Regions from separate parts of the Nocardia sp. CDC153 genome, predicted to be linked through region 1. Evidence: riboswitches for the same ligand, from Rfam matches in the RefSeq annotation. Region 1 holds a riboswitch; the other holds the start of a gene.

The links. Region 1 has a riboswitch for glycine ahead of gcvP (aminomethyl-transferring glycine dehydrogenase). Riboswitches for the same ligand answer to the same signal wherever they lie in the genome.
Region 2: another riboswitch for glycine. It lies ahead of VMT65_RS28460 (hypothetical protein); the one in region 1 lies ahead of gcvP (aminomethyl-transferring glycine dehydrogenase).

The regions. Positions count from the first base shown of each region.
Region 1 is NZ_JAYKYU010000004.1:71,684-75,923, reverse strand. Features, by position in the region: gene gcvP (aminomethyl-transferring glycine dehydrogenase) at 1-2,108, opposite strand, end outside; glycine riboswitch at 2,269-2,364, opposite strand; gene VMT65_RS22840 (MerR family transcriptional regulator) at 2,495-3,061, opposite strand; gene VMT65_RS22835 (bifunctional nuclease family protein) at 3,279-3,752, opposite strand; gene ftsR (transcriptional regulator FtsR) at 3,820-4,240, opposite strand, start outside.
Region 2 is NZ_JAYKYU010000005.1:383,689-387,928, reverse strand. Features, by position in the region: gene VMT65_RS28480 (L,D-transpeptidase) at 1-236, shown strand, start outside; gene VMT65_RS28475 (hypothetical protein) at 262-615, opposite strand; gene VMT65_RS28470 (cyclase family protein) at 776-1,423, opposite strand; gene VMT65_RS28465 (hypothetical protein) at 1,549-2,256, shown strand; glycine riboswitch at 2,355-2,442, shown strand; glycine riboswitch at 2,443-2,536, shown strand; gene VMT65_RS28460 (hypothetical protein) at 2,578-3,171, shown strand; gene VMT65_RS28455 (hypothetical protein) at 3,238-3,438, opposite strand; tRNA gene VMT65_RS28450 (tRNA-Lys) at 3,714-3,789, shown strand; gene VMT65_RS28445 (O-methyltransferase) at 3,752-3,946, opposite strand; gene VMT65_RS28440 (SRPBCC family protein) at 3,963-4,240, opposite strand, start outside.

The DNA.
Region 1 (4,240 bases):
ATGCAGAAGGTCTTGTGCAGGTTCAGGTGGCTGACATCGCCGCCGAACTTGCCCGGACGAGCCAGGCCCACCAGGGCGTTCAGGTTCGCGCCGTCGACGTACACCTGGCCGCCCGCCTCGTGCACCAGACCGCACAGCTCGGCCACCTCGTGCTCGTACACGCCGTGCGTGGACGGGTAGGTGATCATGATGCAGGCCAGTCGCTCGGCGTGATCGGCGATCTTGGCGCGCAGGTCGTCGAGATCGATATCGCCGTTGGGGCGGGTCTTCACGACCTCCACCCGCATGCCGACCATGGCGGCCGAGGCCGCGTTGGTGCCGTGCGCGCTCGAGGGGATCAGGCACGTATCCCGGTGCGCGTCACCGCGATCCAGGTGGTAGCGGCGAATCGCGAGCAGACCCGCGTACTCGCCCTGGCTACCGGCATTGGGCTGCAGGGAAACCCGGTCGTAGCCGGTGACCGCGCACAGCCAGCCCTCGAGGTCGTCGATGAGCTTCAGCAGTCCGGGAGCATCCTCGACCGGCGCGTACGGGTGCACCCGGTTGAAGCCGGGCCAGGTGATGGCCTCCATCTCCGCGGCCGCGTTCAGCTTCATGGTGCAGGAGCCGAGCGGAATCATGCTGCGGTCCAGGGCAATATCCTTGTCCGAGAGCGCGCGCAGGTAGCGCAGCATGGCGGTCTCGGTGCGGTACTTGGTGAACGCCGGGGCGGTCAGGAACTCCGAGGTGCGGACCTCGATGTGCGGGCGCTGCTTGCCGTGGAACAGCGCGCCCTCGGGGCCGACGGGGATCTCCGCGCCGAAGCAGTCCAGCACGGCGACCACATGCGCGTCCGTGGTGACCTCATCGCACGCGATGGCCACATGATCGGCGTCGACGAGCCGCAGATTGATGCCGCTCCCCTTCGCCTTGGCCACAATGCCTTCCGCACCACCGGGCACGTTCACCAGCACGGTGTCGAAGAAGCTCTGGTGCACGACCGCATCGCCGAGCCCGGCGGCCAGCCACTGCGCGTGTCCATGTACCCGCCGTGCCAGCGACCGCAGCCCGTCCGCGCCGTGATACGAGGCGTACATGGCGGCCAGAATGGCCAGCAGCACCTGCGCGGTGCAGATGTTCGAGGTCGCCTTCTCCCGGCGAATGTGCTGCTCACGGGTCTGCAGCGCGAGCCGGTAGGCGAGGTTGCCGTCCGCGTCCACCGACACACCGACCAGTCGGCCCGGCAGCTGTCGCGCATGCGCGGAATGCACCGCGAGATAGCCCGCGTGCGGGCCGCCGAAGCCCAGCGGCACACCGAAACGCTGCGTGGTGCCGAAACAGACGTCCGCGCCCTGCTCACCGGGCGGCGTAATCAGCGTCAGCGCAAGCAGATCCGCGCCGACCGCCACCAGCGCACCGCGCGCGTGTGCGGCCTCGATGACCGGAGCCCAGTCCACGATGCGCCCGGACGCGCCCGGCTGCTGCACGATCACACCGAAGAACTCACCCTCGGGCAGTTCACCCTCGGCCAGATCGGCCTCGACGATCTCGATCCCCAGCGGCTCGGCGCGCGTGTACAGCAGCGTCCGCGTCTGCGGGAAGAGATCGGTGTCGATCAACAGCCGCGAAGACTTGCTCTTACGGTTCGCCCGCTGCAGCAGCGTCATGGCCTCGGCCGCCGCGGTCGCCTCGTCCAGCATGGACGCGTTGGCGACCTCCATCGCGGTCAGATCCGCCACCATGGTCTGGAAGTTCAGCAGCGCCTCGAGCCGCCCCTGGCTGATCTCCGGCTGGTAGGGCGTGTACGCGGTGTACCAGGCCGGATTCTCGACCAGATTCCGCAGCAGCACCGGCGGGGTGAGCGTGTCGTAGTACCCCAGCCCGATCATGGAGGTGGCCACGGTATTCGAATTGGCAAGCGCCGCAAGCTCGGCGAGCGCCTCGTGCTCGGAGACGGCCGCGGGCAGCGCATTGAGCCCATTGCCCTCGGGCGCGTCCAGAATGCTGGCGGGCACGGCCCTGGTGGCGAGTTCGTCCAGCGACTCGACGCCCACGGTCTCGAGGATGCGGCCGGTCTCACCGCTGTCGGGGCCGATGTGGCGGTCGGCGAAGGATCGAGTCCAGATCACGGCTGCTCCATTGGGGTGGGCGGGGTCGACCCGGAGGCCGACACTACGTCTGCCCTCCCCCTCTGTCCTCGATGCCTGAGAGATTCGGGCCCCGACCTTGCGGCCGTTGCCCTTTCACCATGGGCGGGTGACGCGCGGCCACCACTTTCCAGAGGCGCCGAAACTCCGCACGGTCCCTTGTGCCTGAGAGATTGACGGGGAGGTGCTGCTCCTTCGGCGTCCGAGGCTACCCCCGGAACTCTCCCGCACGGCTGCGACGCACTCGCCAGTTTAAGGGGACCCAGGTTACAACAATGTTGCCTGGGCTCCGTTTCACACCGAGCAGCACATCGGGCAACGAAAATGCGCGCCTCCCGAGGGCGACGCGCATTCGTAAACGGCTGTGTCTAACCGGTCTTGCTCATCCGGGCCTTGCGGCGGAAGGACAGCTCGTCCTCCGGACGCTCGGAGGTGCTGCCGTCCTCGGCGCGCTCGGCCGGGAAGTTGGCTATGGCACCGGTCAATTCGCGCATGGCACCGCTGACCGCGATACCGAACACGCCCTGTCCGCCCTGCAGTAAATCGACCACTTCCTCGGCGGAGGAGCACTCGTAGACCGTGGTGCCGTCGGAGAAGAGGGTGATTCCGGCGAGGTCTTCGACCCCGCGGCTGCGCAGATGATCCACGGCGATGCGGATGTTCTGCAGCGAGATGCCCGCATCGAGCAGACGCTTGACGATCTTGAGGACCAGGATGTCCTTGAACGAGTACAGACGCTGGCTGCCGGATCCGGTGGCGCTGCGGATGGACGGGACGACCAGTCCGGTGCGGGCCCAGTAGTCGAGCTGGCGGTAGGTGATTCCGGCCACCTGGCAAGCACTGGGCACACGGTAGCCGACGAGTTCGTCGGGCACCGTGTCATCGGGGAACAGCCCTGGCTGCACCACATCCTGAGGTTGCGGTTGATCTCCCACTGACTACTCCCTTACTGCGTGCCTATCAGGGCTGGGCTCTGTCAATCGACTCTGGAGCGTTGGCCTAACAATCGAGGCTACTCCCCTGATTGTTGCGGGAGAATCGGGTCCATCCAAGGATCACCGGGCGCGTGTTTTTAAACCTAAACCTGAGGTAGAGACACGGTTTTGTCTCGTTTGGAGATCAACCCAGGATCATCGCCAGGTCAGGAGTTGGTCAGCTGTCCGTGGCCTTGAAGTCATCGGGAGATACCGATTCGAGAAACTCCTTGAACTTCTCGACCTCGTCCTCGCGCTCGTCCGGCATGACCAGCCCGGCCTCTTCCAGGACCGGCTCCTCGGCATAGATCGGGCAGCCCACCCGCAGCGCGATGGCCACCGAATCCGAGGGCCGCGCCGAGATGCGCAGATCGTTCTCGAAGACCAGGTCGGCGTAGAAGGTGCCCTCCTGCAGATCCACGATCCGCACTTCCTTGAGGGTGTGACCGAGCTCCTTGATCAGGATCTTGATCAGATCGTGGGTCAGCGGGCGGATCGGGGTCACGCCCTCCTGCTCCAGCACGATCGCGGTGGCCTCGGCCTGACCGATCCAGATCGGTAGGTAGCGATCACCGGAGACTTCCCGGAGCAACAGCACGGGCTGATTCTGTGGCTGCTCGACACGGATGCCGATCACACGCATTTCGCTCATCGCACTGCCTCCCAAATCCACACCGGCCGCCAGCCCCCGGCTGTAATACCGAGTCTAGGCGAAGATTTCAGCCGCCGAGGGAAGCGCGCACAGAGGTCTTCACCAGGCAGGTGTGCAGGGTCAGCGACAGCGCCGCCAACTCGCGCACCGTCTCCTCGGCGCGAGCGCGGGCGTCCGCGTCGCGACTCTTGGCGATCGGGGCCGCGATCTGGGCGACCATGGCGGCCTCGCGATCGGCGGCCAGCTTGAAGGCGCGCAGATGCCTTGCCTCCAAACCGAATTCGCTCAGGGCCTTGGCGGTGCGGGCCAGGGTGACGGCGTCGCCGTCGAAATAGCCTGCCGCACCGGGCGTAATGAGGTTGGCGCGAATCAATTCCGTCAGGAACTTCTCGTCGATGCCCGCCTGGTCGAGCAGATCCGCCCGGGTGATCCGGATTTCGTGATCGAACCGAAGCTCCTCGGGCGACACCTCACCGGGCACCGCGTTC
Region 2 (4,240 bases), on a different contig from region 1:
GCATCTTCTTCCACTCGGCACCGTGGTCGGTGGGCGCGCAGGGCTCGGTCAACACCAGCCACGGCTGCCTCAATCTGAGCCCGTCCGACGCGAAGTGGGTCTACGACAACGTCAAGCGCGGTGACATCACCATCGTGAAGAACACGGTCGGCGGGACGCTGTCGGGCGTGGACGGGCTGGGCGACTGGAACATTCCGTGGGAGCAGTGGAAGGCGGGCAATGCCGACCGCGGCTGAACGCCGAGCCGACCGCGGCTGAGTCCTACTTGATGGTGCCGGGGCCGATGCCGCCGCCGCCATTGAGGTTGCCGCAGCCCAGGGCCGCGAGGCCGCCGAGCGAGGAGGCGGTGCCGAGGACCGTGCACAGGCCCTTCTGACCCGAGGAGCCCGTGGTCGCCGAGCCGAGCGCGCCGCCGAGTTTGAAGGCCGAGGATCCGAGTTCGACATCGGATTCGATGGGGTTGTTGGGGTCGTCCTTCTCGCCGGGGACGCCGGTGCCGGGGCTGGGGGCCACGCCCGGAGTGGGGGTGGTGGTCGTCGTCGAGGTGGCGTCGGTGAGGACGATCTCCGCCGAGGCGATGGGCGCAACGGGGAGGATAGCCGCAACGGCTAGCAAAGTGGTTACGGCACAACGGTTCACTGCGGATTCCTTCGGATCGGGCGTGGCCGGGGGCCCCGACGCCCCCGGTGATCCAGAGCAGTCTACGAAGATCGAGTGACCTGCGCCGCAAAATGCGACACACTGGTGTTTCTGTCACACATTCCCGAGGTCGCCGTCATGCCCCGAGGCGGGCGATGGCCCGCACGGGGGCTCCGTCCGCCCCGGGCAGGCTCAGCGGGAAAAGCGATACCTCCACGGGCTGACCAGCGTTTTCCGGGGTGAGCAGCCGGGCCAGTCCGGTCAGGTTCTCGGCGATGACGGCGTGCGCGCCGCACAGGATGCGGTGCACCGGAATCTCCTCGGCGGGAGTCGGATCGACCGAGAGGGCGTCGATGCCGAGGGTGCGCACACCGGTGGCGATGAGGTACTCGGCCGCCTCGACCGTCAGGTGCGGATGGTTCAGGTAGGCGTGCGTGCCCCAATGTTCGGACCAACCGGTCGCGATCAGCACGATCTGCCCCGCGGCGACCCGGCCCTCGAACAGTTCCCGCCCGATCGCACCACCGGCACCGACCGCGCGGGCATCGATGACGACACCGGGGCCGAGGAACCGTTCCAGCGGGAGTTCGTCCAGGGTGGGCAGGGAATCGTCGATATGGCTCGGCGCGTCCACGTGCGTCCCCGTCTGCGAACCCAGATCCAGATGCAGCACATTGACCCCGTCGGCGGCTACGGTCAAGGCGGGGCGGATGGTGACCTCCGGATCGCCGGGATACACCGGCATACCGGACCGAATCGGGACCGAAAGATCGATAATGCGCACTTTTGGCCTGCCTCCCTGGGGTTTTCGCGAGATGATGACAGCCAGCAAGATCGAATGACGTCGCGCCTACCACGCTGATCAGCCACAACGACGAGAGAATCGCCATGTCTGCCATACATATTGCCGTGTTGAACCGCAGTACCGTACTGACCGACGCCCAGGTTTCCGCGGTCGTCCCGGCGCTGCAGACGCAGGTGCACCGGGATTGGGCTCCGGTCTGGGGAAGTGACGCCGAGCTGAGCTTCGTGGGCAGCGGTCAGCAGCCCGAGCCGGGCGCGTGGTGGATCGTGATCGCCGACGATTCGGATCAGGCCGGGGCGCTCGGCTACCACGATCTCACCAGCGAGGGGCTGCCGCTGGGAAAGGTGTTCGCGCGCAGCGACACCAATGCCGGACTGCAGTGGACGGTGACCGCGAGCCATGAACTGCTCGAGATGCTCGGCGATCCCGACATCAATCTGGCCGCCTACGTCTTCACCACCGCGACCACCGGCCGCCTCTACGCCTACGAGGTCGCCGACGCGTGCGAGGCCGATCAGTACGGGTATCAGATCGATGGGGTCATGGTGTCGGACTTCGTGTTTCCGGCCTGGTTCGAGAACTTCCGCAAGCCCGGAAGCACCCAGTTCGATTTCGGCAAGCACATCACCGAGCCGTTCCAGCTGCTGCCCGGCGGGTACATCGGCGCGTTCGACATCGGCGGGGGCAGCGGCTGGCATCAGCTGACCGCGGAGGAGAGCACCCTCGCGTACGCCGCGCGGGCTCGCGTCGGCAGTCGCCGTGAGCGCCGGCGCACGCCGCGCGAGCAGTGGCTGCTCAGCGATCCGCGGTGAGATCGGCCACAATCCGGATGCCGGTGGGTTGCTGTGTGGTGTCGGCGACCCACCGCATCGACTAGGCTGGCCCGAGACAATCGAATATCCGGCCGCTATGAGTCGTGGCGGGAGAAGCCCCGGATCCGGGGTGCCGAAGGAGCAACCTCCCCGGAATCTCTCAGGCACAGATACCGTTTCGACCAGGCCACTCTGGAAAGTCAGGCGTATGGAGCGCCTCACCTACGGTGCAAGTCGTGCATGCGGCGAAGCTCTCAGGTCCCATGACAGAGGGGGAGATCCGATAACCGGGCGAACGCCCGGCTGATCCGAGGACCTCCCATGAGCATCGATACCGCTTCTCTGCCCCGCGTGGCCTCTCTGCCCTGCGTGACTCCGCCCGTCACCCGCGCGGCGACCGCCGTGACCCCGATGACCGCTGTGACACCGATGACCGCCGTGGCACCGTCGCGGGCAGCGGTTCCCAGCTCCGCCACCCTCGCCGCCGCGGCCTCGGGTCGCCGCACCGCCCTTGCCGAATTGCTCACCTACACGCGGTATTTCGCCACCGCGTGCTGCCGTGCGGAGTTGGGCGCGAACGTCATCTCCGACCGCCTGGCCGACCAGGTGACGACCGCGATCCTCACCGGCTGGCCCACCGCCCGCACCGCGCGCCGAGACTTCCTCGAATTCGCGTACACCACGATCCGCCGCGCGGTCGGCCTGTGCCGCTACGAGCACTCCCGCCGCTCCCCCTTCACCCAGCTGTCCGACGGTCAGCGCGATCTTCTCACCCTCCGCGTGGCGGTCGGCCTGTCCGCCACCGAAACCGCTGTGGCCCTGGGCATCCCGGTCCTGAGTGTGCACCGGCACACCGCCCGCACCCTGGCCCTGCTGAAGCGACCGCCCTCCCGCCCGACCGATGTCCCGGCCTGACCGCCACGCGTTGCGTCGGTGTACCCCGCCCGGCGGTCGCCTGCTCGTCGACGAATTCCGGGGCCGCTAGCGGGTTTTGGTCGCGGAGGTGGTCGCCGGGGTGCTGGTCGGCACGTCGATCACTTCGGGGATCTGGCCGCCGCCGAGGAACGGCACCGACGACGTCGGCGAGGGCGGAGTCAAAGGGGCACTGCGGTGATCGCCGCAGGCGGCAACCGTTCCCGCCAGGAGTGCAATGGTCGCCACCGTGATCAGGTGCTTGCGCACGTATCAAACCTTCCGCATGGATTGATCGCAGCAGACCCACCCGCGACACCGTGGCGCATCGTGGTGCGCGTGCGGTGCGCTGCGTCGAACAGGACAGTCCGGCAACGAATCCGCACCGGCGGCAACCATTCTGCTACACCCACCGCCCCCAAACCCCACCGCGCCCCGACTTCGGCACACATGGTCCCCCACCCTGGCACACCTGGTGACCCCACCGATTAGTTTCCCCACCCCCACCCCTGCTATCTTCTTCACCGCACCCACCACGGTGCCCAGCGCCATTAGCTCAATTGGCAGAGCAGCTGACTCTTAATCAGCGGGTTCGGGGTTCGAGTCCCTGATGGCGCACCACAACAGGATGTTCTTGCCCTGAGCTCCCGTACTGCTCGTCTACCTCGAGCGTGGTGACATGCCTATCAGCACCGACGGCGCGAGCGAACCAAATGGTGCTGTATCCCCAGAGCGTTCCGAACTCCAGCACCCGCCGCGCACCTGTCATCTGACAAATCAGCGTCTGTTGGCGTTCAGCCTTCGGCGATTAGTAGGTCGGTCAGGTTGGACATGGAGGTTTGCATGCCTTGGCGGGTGGACGGTTGGACTATGCGGTGGAGGAGGTGGGCGAGAGGGGCGGGGGTGATTTGGTAGTGGACCGTGTAGGTCATTTCGGTTTCGGTGTCGAGCGGGCGGAATTCGAAGATGTTGGTCATTTTTCGTAGCGGTTCGAAACCGGTGCCGGTGTCGACGCGGCGGCGGAGGGGTTTTATTTCGTGGACGGTCCAGGTGGAGCGGGTGGTGAGGGGGC